Regions from separate parts of the Gardnerella sp. DNF00983 genome, predicted to be linked through region 3. Evidence: riboswitches for the same ligand, from Rfam matches in the RefSeq annotation. Region 3 holds a riboswitch; each other region holds the start of a gene.
The links. A riboswitch is a leader RNA that binds a small molecule or an ion and turns the genes downstream of it on or off. The one in region 3 is predicted to bind thiamine pyrophosphate.
Positions count from the first base shown of each region.

Region 1: it holds a riboswitch for thiamine pyrophosphate, as region 3 does, so the genes downstream of both, thiC (phosphomethylpyrimidine synthase ThiC) here and HXT34_RS02680 (hydantoinase/carbamoylase family amidase) in region 3, are expected to answer to the same signal.
Region 2: it holds a riboswitch for thiamine pyrophosphate, as region 3 does, so the genes downstream of both, HXT34_RS03220 (ABC transporter permease) here and HXT34_RS02680 (hydantoinase/carbamoylase family amidase) in region 3, are expected to answer to the same signal.
Region 4: it holds a riboswitch for thiamine pyrophosphate, as region 3 does, so the genes downstream of both, thiM (hydroxyethylthiazole kinase) here and HXT34_RS02680 (hydantoinase/carbamoylase family amidase) in region 3, are expected to answer to the same signal.

Region 1 covers NZ_CP058392.1:591,014-594,463, reverse strand. Annotated here, with positions in the region: gene HXT34_RS02125 (methionine ABC transporter ATP-binding protein) at 1-486, shown strand, start outside; gene HXT34_RS02120 (methionine ABC transporter permease) at 489-1,169, shown strand; TPP riboswitch at 1,234-1,339, shown strand; gene thiC (phosphomethylpyrimidine synthase ThiC) at 1,337-3,450, shown strand, end outside.
Region 2 covers NZ_CP058392.1:850,922-854,371, forward strand. Annotated here, with positions in the region: gene eno (phosphopyruvate hydratase) at 1-1,045, opposite strand, end outside; TPP riboswitch at 1,256-1,380, shown strand; gene HXT34_RS03220 (ABC transporter permease) at 1,370-2,185, shown strand; gene HXT34_RS03225 (ABC transporter substrate-binding protein) at 2,341-3,339, shown strand.
Region 3 covers NZ_CP058392.1:724,841-728,290, forward strand. Annotated here, with positions in the region: gene allW (allantoin permease) at 1-396, opposite strand, end outside; gene HXT34_RS02680 (hydantoinase/carbamoylase family amidase) at 707-1,948, opposite strand; TPP riboswitch at 2,137-2,226, opposite strand; tRNA gene HXT34_RS02685 (tRNA-Val) at 2,461-2,533, opposite strand; tRNA gene HXT34_RS02690 (tRNA-Val) at 2,573-2,644, opposite strand; tRNA gene HXT34_RS02695 (tRNA-Cys) at 2,675-2,745, opposite strand; tRNA gene HXT34_RS02700 (tRNA-Gly) at 2,774-2,846, opposite strand; gene HXT34_RS02705 (hypothetical protein) at 3,441-3,450, opposite strand, start outside.
Region 4 covers NZ_CP058392.1:295,109-298,558, reverse strand. Annotated here, with positions in the region: gene HXT34_RS01075 (PD-(D/E)XK nuclease family protein) at 1-99, opposite strand, end outside; gene HXT34_RS01070 (hypothetical protein) at 143-940, opposite strand; TPP riboswitch at 1,819-1,928, shown strand; gene thiM (hydroxyethylthiazole kinase) at 1,918-3,450, shown strand, end outside.

The DNA of each region.
Region 1 (3,450 bases), 130 kb from region 3:
AATCACACTGCAAAAAAGGAACGAGAAGAACGCGCAAACTACTTGCTTGACTTAGTTGGTTTAAAAGATTTTGCAAACCGCTACCCTAGCCAGCTTTCAGGCGGACAACAGCAGCGCGTAGCAATTGCGCGCGCATTGGCGAATAATCCGTCGATTATGCTTTGCGACGAAGCAACAAGCGCACTTGACTCCACAACTACTGCGCAAATCCTTGATTTATTGAGCCGAATTAACCGCGAACTCAACGTAACGCTTGTTATTATTACGCATTCGCTGGCTGTAGCACGAAATATTTGCGACCGAGTTGCAATGATCGATAGCGGACGCATTGTGGAATTAGGTGACACGGATACGCTTTTTGCAAATCCACAAAGCGATATTTTGCGAACACTTATTGCAGATGAAAAACAAGAAAATCATCGCGCTAAAATTACAAGCACGATTGCAAACGAAGCAACAAACGCGCTTACCAATGAGGTGAAATAACAATGTTAGAAGCTGCTACACAATTTTTTAACGACTACGGCGACTTACTTATTGAAGGCGTGCAAGACACACTCGTTATGACGTCAGTTGCAACACTTTTTGCATACCTTATTGGACTTCCAGTTGGCGTACTTCTCATTACATCAAACAAAAAAGGCATTTGCCCTAACGCGCCAATTAACGCAGTTCTAGGATGGATTGTTAACATCGTGCGTTCTGTGCCGTTTATTATTTTATTAGTTGCAATAATTCCTTTTACTCGTCTCATAGTTGGCACTTCTTTGGGAGTTCCTGGAGCTATTGTGCCTCTAGTAATTACGGCTGCACCATTCGTTGCTAGAGTAGTTGAACAATCTTTAGCCGAAGTTGACGGAAGCTTAATCGAAGCAGCACAAAGCTTTGGAGCAAGCAAATTGCAAATTGTTTGCAAAGTATTGCTGTGGGAAGCTTTACCTTCACTAATTCGCGGAGCTGCACTTACGTTTATTACGCTTTTTGGATTCTCAGCAATGGCTGGAACAGTTGGCGCAGGCGGACTCGGAGATATTGCAATACGATACGGATACCAGCGTTATCAATACGATGTGATGACAGTGGCTGTTATTCTTTGCATTATCCTCGTACAGATTGTGCAAAGCTTGGGAGATTTTATTTCACGCGCAATCAATCATCACGAACGCTAAAGAAATTCGCAACATACCCACCACCAATTAAATGCACATAATCGTGTAAACTTGCTGGTAATTCGACATTTTGCAGGGGTGCTTTCGAAAGAAGGCTGAGATGGTATTAATTTATCTAACCCTTCGAACCTGTTAGTTAATACAACGTAGGGAGCAACGATTTTAGTATGACATCGAATTATCCGTACGCATCAATGCGTAATCAATTTAATCTAAGCGCCTGCTTTATTGCAGACCCACAAGCTTGTAATAATCGTCCACTTACAGATATTGTCGATGATGCTTTGCGCGCTGGAGCGACTTTTATTCGTCTTCATTGCAACAATGAAAACGCTAAAGAAATCACCACTATTGCACGCGATATTGCACAAATCATCGAAGACAATAACAAATGCGATTCTGTAACTTTTGTTATCGACGAGCGCGTTGATGTCGTTTGGCAAGCTCGCAATCAAAGCATCAAAGTTGACGGAGTGCACTTAGCACAAAGTGACATGGAGCCTAGAGAGGCTCGCGCACTTCTTGGCGAAGATGCTGTAATCGGCTTATCTGTTGAAACCGAGAGCTTAGTTAAAGTAATAAACGAACTTCCAGATGGATGCATCGATTACATTTGCGTAACAGCAATGCACAATCCTGAAGAAGGATGCGAAAGCACTACTGCCGCTTACGAATTGGAAGCAAACCACACAACGCTGGACGAAGCGAAAATTAATACGATTTGTTCCGCAAGTGATTTCCCAGTTCTAGTTGGCGGAAGAACTGCTCTCGACGATATCGATACAATCGCTCACACTAAGGCTGCAGGATGGTTCGTTTCTGAAGCACTGTATTCTTCAGAAACACCAGAATCAACTATGCATGAGTTTGTTGAACATTGGAAAGCTGTGCGAGGCGAAGAAAAGCACGGCTACGCTAAGCGAGTAATAGTTGCAGAAAATTCTGAATCAAAATCTTCAGAAACTCAAGAAAAGAAACCAACTTTTATTAACGCTAAAGAAGCAAAGGATGCTGCAAAATTAGCTAAGCAACAGCGCGTTGACATTGCAGCTCGCGGTTGCACTCAGCGCGATAAAGCTCATATTCGCAAAACAACTCCAGTTCATTTTGAGTATGAATATGGTTCTTACGATTTGGAAGTTCCTTATACGGAAATTAAGCTTTCGGATACTCCTGGCGTAGGCCCTAACCCGCCTTTTAAGGATTACAATACGGAAGGCCCAAAGTGCGACCCGAAGGAAGGCTTGGCTCCGCTTCGCCTTGACTGGATTCGTGACCGCGGTGACGTTGTGGAATATGAGGGTCGCAGGCGCAATCTTCAAGATGACGGCAAGCGCGCAATTAAGCGAGGCAAAGCTTCTAAAGAATGGCGTGGTCGCACGCATAAGCCAATGAAGGGCGCGGACCATCCGATTACGCAAATGTGGTACGCTCGCCACGGAATCACTACTCCGGAAATGCAATATGTTGCAACGCGCGAAAATTGCGATGTGGAGCTGGTTCGCGAAGAAGTTGCAGCCGGACGTGCTGTAATTCCTTGCAATATTAACCATCCTGAAGCTGAACCTATGATTATTGGTTCGCGCTTCTTGACTAAGCTCAACGCAAACATGGGTAATTCTGCTGTTACGTCGTCTATCGACGAAGAAGTAGAAAAACTTACGTGGGCCACGAAGTGGGGTGCGGATACCGTTATGGATCTTTCCACCGGTAACGATATTCACACGACGCGCGAATGGATTTTGCGCAACTCCCCTGTGCCAATTGGAACAGTGCCAATGTATCAGGCTTTGGAAAAAGTTGAGGATGATGCTTCTAAGCTCAGCTGGGAGCTTTTCCGCGACACTGTTATTGAGCAGTGCGAGCAGGGCGTTGACTACATGACTATTCACGCTGGCGTGCTTCTTCGCTACGTGCCGCTTACTGCAAACCGCGTAACCGGTATTGTTTCTCGTGGTGGCTCAATTATGGCTGAATGGTGCTTGCAGCATCATCAAGAGAGCTTCTTGTACACGCACTTTGAAGAATTGTGCGAGATTTTCGCAAAGTACGATGTTGCATTCTCTTTGGGCGATGGTTTGCGTCCAGGTAGCTTGGCTGATGCTAACGATGCGGCTCAGCTTTCCGAGCTTATGACGCTTGGCGAGCTTACGAAGATCGCTTGGAAGCATGACGTGCAAGTGATGATTGAAGGTCCTGGTCACGTGCCATTCGACACTGTGCGTATGAATATTGAGATGGAGAAGGCAATTTGCCAGAATGCTCCATTCTATACGCTTGG
Region 2 (3,450 bases), 130 kb from region 3:
CGAGGGTTTCGGTGACGGAACCAATCTGGTTCAACTTCACGAGCAAGGAGTTAGCTGCACCAAGCTCAATACCCTTAGCCAAACGCTTTGGATTGGTGACGAGCAAATCATCGCCAACGAACTGCAAACGATCACCAAGACGCTTGGTGATTTCTGCCCAATCATCCCATCCTTCTTCCTGGAATGGATCTTCGATGGAAACGATTGGATACTCGTTGATGAGCTTCTCGTAGTAATCGAGCATGTAAGCAGATTCGCGCTCTTCGCCATCGAAACGATACTTACCAGTTTCCTTGTTGTAGAACTCGGAAGAAGCAACGTCAAGAGAAATACCAATCTGCTTGCCTGGCTCGTAGCCAGCGGCTGCGATTGCATCCATGATGTACTTCAAGGAATCCTCATTGGACTTCATCTTTGGAGCGAAGCCACCTTCGTCACCAAGACCAGTAGCCAAGCCTTCCTTCTTCAAAACATTCTTCAAGGTGTGATAAACCTCAACACCAGCGCGCAAAGCATCGCTGTAGGTTGCGAAACCGTAAGGAGAAATCATGTACTCCTGAATATCGGTTGCGAAATCAGCGTGAGCGCCACCGTTCATGATGTTCATGTTTGGAACTGGAAGAATGTGACCATTGGTGCCGCCAATGTAGCGGTACAACGGAAGCTGAGCAGACTCGGCAGCAGCGTAGAGAGCAGCGAGGGAAACGCCGAGAATTGCGTTAGCACCAAGCTTGCCCTTGTTTGGCGTGCCATCAAGCTCAATCATCGTCTCATCAAGAGCGCGCTGATCGGTGGCATCCATGCCAATAACCTTAGGTGCGATTACCTCGTTGACAGCCTTAACAGCTTCCAACGTGCCCTTGCCCTGATAACGGGATTTGTCGCCATCGCGACGTTCCCAAGCTTCAGCTTCACCAGTAGAAGCACCAGAAGGCACTAAACCAATACCCTGAGCGCCATCTTCGGTCTCCAAATAAACCTGAACAGTAGGATTTCCACGAGAATCCAAAATTTCGCGTGCATATACGCTTTCAATAGCTGCCACAACTACTCCTTTATACCTATGGGTTGTGATGACTCTTCCAAGACTAGTGCGTTTTATGGACGTTATATTGAGTATCAGCGTATTTATGCCGTGAACGTTCACAATATTTTGATTTAACTCGAGTCATATGAGCCAATTGTATATTTTTAAGCAATATCGTTTATAAATATCGATTTAAAATACACTTGTCCATACCCTTAAGCGATAATGACCTCAGACACGGGGTGCGCAACTACATCGTGCCAAACAACAATACATACAGTGTTGCGCTGAGAATACACTCGTTGAACCTGATATAGCTAAGACTATCGAAGGGATTGTCGCATGACTTACAATTCGCCTAATAAAGCGAAAAACATATTGAAGATTGCATTTAAAGCGGTATCTTCGTGTAAAGTGTGGATTTCAACCATCCTCATTTTGGTTTTGTGGTTTTTTACAACTCTTTCTCCAATCGAAGACCGTTCTTTGCCATCCCCATATGAAGTAATACAAGCCTTTATTGATTTAAACAACGAAGGCATATTATTAAAATCCTTAGGAATAAGTATTTTACGAGTTCTTTTAGGGCTTTTGTTAGGAATTATTTTTGCTGTTCCTGCAGGCATACTTGCAGGAGGCAGTAAGCTTGGCAATATTGTAGTTGATAAACCAAGCCACATGTTGAGATCAATTCCATTCCCGGCTTTAGCTCCAATATTAATAATTTTCCTCGGAATAGATGAAACGATGAAAATAGCGCTTATAGCTGTTGGCGTTTTTGGACCTATGTACGTTAATATTCGCGACGGAGTGCGTAATATTGATCCGAAACTTCTCGAATTAGCGCAGGTTTATCACGTTAAAAAATCTACTATTTTTATATCTATTTTGCTTCGCGGTACACTTCCAAGTTTTATGACAGGTTTGCGATTTGCAATATCTGTAGCATGGGTTGCATTAGTGACTTGCGAAACAGTCAATTCTTCTATTGGAATTGGATACATTCTTTCAAGAGCGCAAGAATTCTTTAGGCCTGATCAAATGATGGCATGCGTTATTATGTACGCAATTGCAGGTCTTGGATCTGAGCTTACTGCAAACATATTAGAATATCTTCTTATACCTGAACGCAGATTAGATAGAAAATCACGCCAATAATCTAGTAATATCAACATTTTTCTAAAGTTAACTACTTTTTAAAATGCATTAAATTGCTTTTTAAGAATTAGTCAATATTTAGAATCAACAACCAAATAATAACAACCAAACAAACAACAGATAAATAAAACAACAAACAAAAGGAACTATATATCATGGCTAATTTAAAAATGCGATTTTCTAAAAAGAGCATTATTGCATTAATCTGCGCTGTTTGCGCAACAGTATCTCTCGCAGCTTGCGGAAGCTCACAAAAATCATCAAGCGCTTCTTCAAAAGAAGACGCTGGAACTATGAGAGTCGCTTATCTTTCTACAGCAAATTATTTAACTACTTTGAAAAATGAGAAATTCCTTCAAGACGAATTTGGCAAATCTAAAGTAGTTTACACTGGCCCTTACACTCCAGTTGATGGTCTTACTGCTGTTATGAGCGGAAATGCAGATGCTACAACTACTGGAACCGGACGCTTCATTGATTTGATTGCTGAAGGACAACCATGGGTAGCTTTTGCGCTCGAATATTACAATGGTGATTCTCAAGGAATCGTTGCATCCGCAAAAAGCGGCGTGAAAACACTAAAAGACTTATACGGAAAGAAAGTTGCTATTATTCACAACGGTGACACTGGCGATTACATGCTTCACCGCGCATTTGATAAAAGCGGTTTAGACGTTTCTAAAGTTAACAAAGTTGAGATGAGTCCTAAGAACTTCCAGGCAGCATTTACTTCTGGACAGATTGACGCAATTTCCTCATTCGATCAGAATCTTGCTGCAGCAATGACAACTCCAGGCGCAAAATTGCTTGTAAATGCTAAAAAGTACGGCAATATGAACGTTACTATTCACATTGTTTCTAAGAGCTTTGCCAAAAAGCATCCAGATCTTGTTAAGAAGATGTACAAGGCTCTTGTTCGCGAAGCAAAAAAGTCTCATAAAGAAAACAATGTTATTGGAAACGCTTACAAGCAGCTCGGAGCAAGCGAAACTATTATTAAGCAAATTGAAAAGTTTGACAATCCAACTATTCGTCCAATCGATGAAAAAGGTTTGAAAATGATGGAAACTCAAGCTAAAGAATACGTGAAATATGGTTTAATTAAGCAAGCTCCAAAGAATTTGAAAGATTCTGTAATGGATTGCACGAAGTAAATTAATCCATATATCTATAAAACACATATTCATAAAAACAAAAATTAAATATCAAAATAAAATAATATATAACTAATTAATCAAAATTAAAACAAAGTTATATAACAAGAT
Region 3 (3,450 bases):
CCAGCATATTGCAGCAACTACTCCCCTGAGGAATCCTGGTAGTTGAGCGCCTGCTTTTCCGTACGTTGCGCGCAAATGCATAGAAAACGGTATGCCGTATTTGGAACCTACAACACCGTTAGCAACCATGACAATTGCTGTAAGAATTGCGCCAAGCATGATACCAATCATTACGTAAATTGGAGAGTATCCCATTAAAAGGAACGCGCCAACTGCAGCATAATTAGGAATATTGTGTACAGACTGCATCCACAAAGTGCAAAAATTAAGAGCGCTCATTGTGCGTTTTTCTTGCGGCTTTGGCAGTAAATCTTCGTTAGTGTAGCCGCGCTCGCGGTAACATTCCAAGTTTTTACTATCTACTGGCTCATCTTTTAGCAGTTTACTAATTTGCATGCGCACCTCCTTACTTTTCTTGTTTGTAAATTTGATTCTTTTTTGTGTTTTGAGTTTTGAGTTTTGTATTTTGAGTTTTTTGAAAGTAATAATCGCAACTTTGCTCAAAAATAAAAAAGATACGAAAGGATATCGTACCCGTGGTGGTGCGCCCCTTCGTATCAGCCTCTTATTCGTGAATAAGCGTTGTACTCTCATTCGATATTCACTTTTCTTCGCTGCGATTAATTAAGCAGTGAAGTTGGCATCGTATATGCCTTTTGTGTCCTTCCTAAATTTCTATTTCTTTTTGGTTTTCGTTTGGTTTTAGTTAGTCCTCATAAGCCAAACTATGCAGAGCATCTCGTAAAAGCTTGACTCCGTGAACAGCGTCTTGTGGATCTGTGTACTCTTCTGGAGCGTGACTAATACCATCTTTTGAAGGAACAAAAATCATTCCGGATTTTACAAACGGAGCAAAAATTTGCGTATCTTGACCAGCGCCTGAATGCATGACTCTGTACGCATAACCTTGCTTATTAGCTTGATCTTTCAAAAGATTAATAATATCGTCGCTAAGTGGTGTAGGATCATCAGACATCCACTTATCAATCTGCGCTGTAATGCCATAAGACTTGGCAGTTTCGTGAATATCTTCGTCGAGTTCCTGCAAGAATTTATCAAGAAAAGCTTTATCTGTATGACGGCAGTTCATTGAAAAAGTAACTTCTCCAGGAACAATATTTACTTGATTTGGAACTACGCTGATTCTACCGAAAGTAAGTACCAGTGGGTCGCCTGCTTGCTTAGCTTTGTCAAGATTCTTGGCGATTATATGAGACATGCAATCTACTGCATCGTGCCTGTAGGACATCATTGTTGTGCCAGCGTGATTTTGTACGCCTTTAAGATGAATATCCCAACGGTGCTGACCGGCAATGCTAGTGATAATACCTAAATCTTCGTGATTGCTGTAAAGCGTTGGTCCCTGCTCAATGTGTAGCTCAATCCAGGCTTCAAGATTTGCGAACTTAGGTTGAGTTGTTTGATAATTGAACCCAGCTTCACGCATTGCTGTTTCGAAGGGAACACCTTCACTGTCGCAAATATTTTCTACGTCCTCTTTTTTGGCTAGTCCGAAGAAATTCTTTGAACCCCAGAATACGTATGGGAAACGTGAGCCTTCCTCTTCTGCCAAGCAGATAATGCGAAGACTTTTCTTTGGCTTTCCATATCTAGTAAGTAAATTCTTAATTGCTAAATAGGCTGCAACTATTCCAAGTTGACCGTCGAAACGACCCCCTCTTGAAACTGTGTCAATATGCGATCCACAAGCTATTATGCTTTCTGGCTTTTCGCATCCTTCAACAGTTGCAATTAGGTTTCCAACTTGGTCGAATTCTACAGTCATACCGAGTTTTTCAAATCGTTGACGAAGAGCAAAAAGAGCCTGTTTCCAAGATTTTGTGTAAAGAGGTCGAGTAACTCCTTGTTCTCCTGGTTTTTCTGTGAATCCTGCAAGCCAGCTTATGGCTGATTCTATAGTTTCAGCACTTATGCTGCTATTAATCATGTGCAGTATTCCTCCTCACTTGTGCAAGTTTTCCCAAAAGTGACATTCAGGCGGATATTTTTTTGGTTTTTGTTTTTGTTTTGGTTTTTGTTGTTTAGTTTTTTTTTTTAATTGTTTAGTTGATACTCGTGTAATTGCTACTACTTTGTGGCAACGCAAGATATCACGAAAATCGTGATAGAAAGAAATCACTTACTGTAATTGCTCCCTACGCATGTCTTAACAAAACAGGTTCAAAGGGTGTTTCTCAACTGTTTCCAGTACCCCTGCAATTTTCACTTGTACTCGAATGAGTATAGCACGATATTAAATGAACTCAAAATGAACATTCGCATGTGTGTTTCTGTGAAGAAATGATTGTTTGGTTGACTGATTGGTTGACTGCTACGAGATATTGCTTCTATTTGTGGTTGCATGCGTGTTCGGCTGCGAAAAATTTTCATATGAAGGTTAGCAAATAAAAAATAGCCAAATAACAAAAAACGCAGTGCTTCTACACTGCGAACATATTGTGGGTGATATAGGAATCGAACCTATGACCCCTTCCGTGTGAAGGAAGTGCGCTAGCCGCTGCGCCAATCACCCAAAATTTTTTAATTATGCGTGAAAGGCAATCCTTTCGAGTGGGCGATACAAGGTTCGAACTTGTGACCCCTTCCGTGTCAGGGAAGTGCGCTACCACTGCGCCAACCGCCCAGGTTGTTAATTAAGCTTGAAGCTTAATCGAGGTGGGTACGAGAGTCGAACTCATCTATACGGCTTTGCAGGCCGCTGCCTAACCGCTTGGCTAACCCACCGTAAGGTCGAATAACTCATCGGACCTAGAGCGGACAACGGGACTCGAACCCGCGGTCTCAACCTTGGCAAGGTTGCGCTTTACCAACTAAGCTATGTCCGCAATGCAACTTTACTGAACAACGTCAGCGCCGAAGCACGAGTAACTACTATACCCGAAATATTTACAAATGCAAGCTTTGTGTTTTTTGGCGTGTCGTTTTGTGTTTCTGTTGGTGTGTTTTTTGGCGTGTCGTTTTGTGTTTCTGTTGGTGTGTTTTTTGGCGTGTTCGTTTGTGTGTCTTTCGGTGTGTTCGTTTGCTCGTGTTGGTTGGAGGTTTGTTATGCGTATGGTATTGGAGCATTTGCGAGCGCAAGTGTTACTTTCTCAGTTGGCTAGCTGAGTTTTTAACGATGTTTGGGCTGTGAGTGTTATTTTCTCAGTTCGTTGACTGAATTTTTAACAGTGTTTTGCTGATTACCGTTACTTTTTCAGTTCGTTGACTGAATTTTTAACAGTGTTTTGCTGATTACCGTTACTTTTTCAGTTCGTTGACTGAGTTTTTAACAGTTTTTGCTGATTACCGTTACTTTTTCAGTTTGTTGACTGAATTAGTAACGGTGTTTAGAACTTGGCTTAATATTCCCAGCTTCGCAATCTTCATTTTAAGTATATTTTCTAGGGTTATAGGTTCTAGGGTTATAGACCAAAATTTATTTATTCATCT
Region 4 (3,450 bases), 430 kb from region 3:
ATTCGGCGCACCGTACACAAGCAACGTATTAGTCACATTGCCAGAAGAATTGCGTAACGTACCGTCAAATAATGCTTGTAATGCAATATCCTCACTCATACGCTTAATTCTAGCAATTAGGCAATAGTGGCGCGCAACAATACTATTCTTTTAATATTGCACGAGCGCGAGCATCCTTAAGAGCAAGAAATACACTGCCGACACCAATAAAAATAAGAGTAAACACAATTAACAAATACGCAACTCCAACGCCCAAAGTAGTGGCATTAAAAGTTTGCGGTGCAAAGCCGAACCAGCCGGCAGGAGCGCCATAATTGAGGAAATTATAAGGCGCGCGCATTGCATGAACACCCCAACGAACACCAGCAAACTCGCTAAGCATAGCAGCATAAGCAACATAAGCAAGAGGCGGAATCGTAGCGAAATAAATGTGTGCGCGAGTAGAGCGGAAACGGTAATCAAAAAGCACAAAATCAGCGATTGCAAGAAGCGGCGCAACTGCGTGGACGCAAAGACTGCTGCATCCGTTATTCATGTAAGCGCCAACGAAACCAAGCTTATTGGTAGGTGCTAAGAAACACAGGTACAAAGTGAATGTGACAGCAATTGAGATGGTCATCATGAATTTAAAAATGTACCAAGCGTTGGATTTTGAGTCGAACCATGCGCAAGATGCTGTGGAAGCTGGCTGCACGGCTGAATCTACAGAATTACGAGCACGCATAAATGCAGCTGTATCAAGCAAAAGCGATCCAGCAAGAGCTACGCAAATCATAAGGTTAGAAAGATTCGTAAAATAAGTGAAGGTCATCAAGCCTTCCCACGAAGCAGCCATGCCATAAACAGATGCGATGATTGCAATCGTGCGTATTGCTGTGCGCGTCGCGTATTCGCGCGCTGTGAGCGGAGTCTTTTGTTCTAGCATGGAATCGTTTGCCATGTTATCTCGCTTTCGTAACTTCTATAATCTACTATTTAATAATCTTGTTTCATATTGCTTTAACGTGGCGCGAGTTTTGGGGGATTTCTCTCCTCGCACGTCCCGTCCTTCAGTCGCTTTGGCTGTTAAAGACTCTCATGCATACTTTGTTCTCTACGAACGTTGCTCCATCAGTCCTCTTTTAGTGCTCGTAAAGAAATCCCCCAAACTCTGCGTGCTAGCCCCTAATAACCGTGTCTATCGCAGAGATTTTTCGATTTTTCTTCTTCGCTTGGCGAATCAGCAGCCTGCGGCTCTGACGTTCGCCGCACTCAGTGCGAAAAATCTCAAATCTCTACCACACGAATATTCACGCGACAGAACGGCAATTCAATTAAGATGTTAAATAATAAATAATCATGTTCACATATACATAATCTCATGTTAACAAGCGAAAATATGTAGAAGAAGTTGCAAAAATGCGGCGCGATTTTTGTAGATTCCTGCAAGTGCTGCGATTTAGCGCGCGAAAGCAACTCGGAGCGGAAACTCGCTCAAGTTGGAAGTCCAGTGGACTTCCAACGCGAGTTTCGTAAGCGAGCGCGTAATCCGCGCGAGCGCCAATCTGCACCAGTAACGGAAAACGGCAGAAACTGTGCAGCTGTGTAAAGTTTATGCTGCGAACGCAAGAAAATCCGACCAAAACTTTACAGCCGTGTAAAATTTATGCCGCGAACGCAAGAAAATCCGACCGAAACTGTGCAGCTGTGTAAAGTTTCTGCCGCTTCCCAGCTAGATTCCGACCAAAACTTTACAGACGCGCGCAGTTTATGCCGCCTACGCGCTAAATCGCAGCGCTAACGCAAAAGAGCGTAAGTCACGAACAAAAGATATAGTCGAAGGATGGTTCGGAGTGCGCATTTGCCGCAAAATCGCGGGCGGCGCTGAGATTAAATCCGTAAAACCTGATCTAGATAGTGCTAGCGAAGGGAAACATTATGACAACATGCAACACTGAAAAAACAAATACCTGCAACGAAGCTAACGAATACTGCACAAACGCAACAACGCAAGTCGACACATGCTTCTCAGCACGCGCACGCCGACGCATGTTCCTTAACGACGTGCGTCAATGCATCGAACGCGTGCGCATACAGCAGCCACTCACCCATTGCATCACGAACGTAATCGTGCAAGACATTACAGCCAACGCACTGCTCGCCGCCGGCGCCTCGCCAATTATGGTAACCGATCCGGAAGAAGCGCATGCACTTGCGCAAATTGCCACAGGCGTGCTCATAAACGTTGGCACATTCCATCAGCCAGAAACTTCCGAATACATGCGCGCAGCCGTTGAAGGATGCGAAAAAGCCGATACCCCGTGGGTGCTTGACCCGGTTGGAATCGGCGTTCCAGCACTCGCACCTCGCGCGCGCTTTATTCACGAAATTATTAAGCACCACCCTACTGTAATCCGCGCAAACGCTTCCGAAATCATGGCGCTTGCAGGCAAAGAAAGCAACGGAAAAGGCGTAGATTCTCACGATAACGTAAACGACGCGCTTCAAGCTGCTCGCGAATTAGCTAAAAAATACGGATCTGTAGTGGCAATTTCTGGCGAAAAAGACGCAATTTACGGCCATGGATGCTTAGCTCGCGTAACAGGTGGCCACAAAGCTATGACTAAAGTAGTTGGAACTGGATGCGCTTTGGGAGCGTTAGTTGCAGCGTACGTTGGCGCAAACCCAGAACGTCCGCTCGCAGCAACTGTTGCAGCGCACGTGCACGCAGCAGCGGCTGGAACTTGGGCGGCTCGCCAAACCACAGCTCCAGGCACTTTCCGCACGCTGTGGATGGATGCGCTTTCAACTCTTAGCGTAAACGACATGTTTAGTTTGACGAATATTGAGTTTACGGTGGAGCCTGTGGATTGGACGCTATATTTGGTAACGGATCCGCGAATGGGAAATCGTCCGGAAGAAGAAGTGGCTGTGGAGGCGATTGAAGGCGGAGTTACAGTTGTGCAATTGCGCGATAAGTATTCCGACGACGCGGAGATTGCAGCTAAAGCGAAGAAGTTGCGCCACGCGCTTATTGATTCCGGACATGGCGACGTGCCTGTGTTTATTGACGATCATGTTGATTGCGCAGCTCAGCTTGGTTTCAACTTGCACGTTGGGCAAAAGGATACGCCGTTTGTTGAGGCGCGAAAGGCTATGCCGGCTGAGTGGATGGTTGGGCTTTCTTGCGCGCGACCGGATTTGATGGAGAAAGCTTACCACGAGTGCAAAGAAAACGACGTTCCGCTGCCGGATGTGATTGGCATCGGTGCCGCTTTTGAAACGCATACGAAAGCGCACGACGTGCCACCGCTGGGAGTTGACGGAGTGAATGAAGTTGCGAAAGTTGCGCACTCTATGGGCGTAAAAACGTTGGCAATTGGCGGAATTCACGAGAACACAGTGTTCCCTATTCGCGGTCTTGAGCTTGACGGAGTTTGCACAGTGTCGGCGCTTATGTGCGCTGAGGAT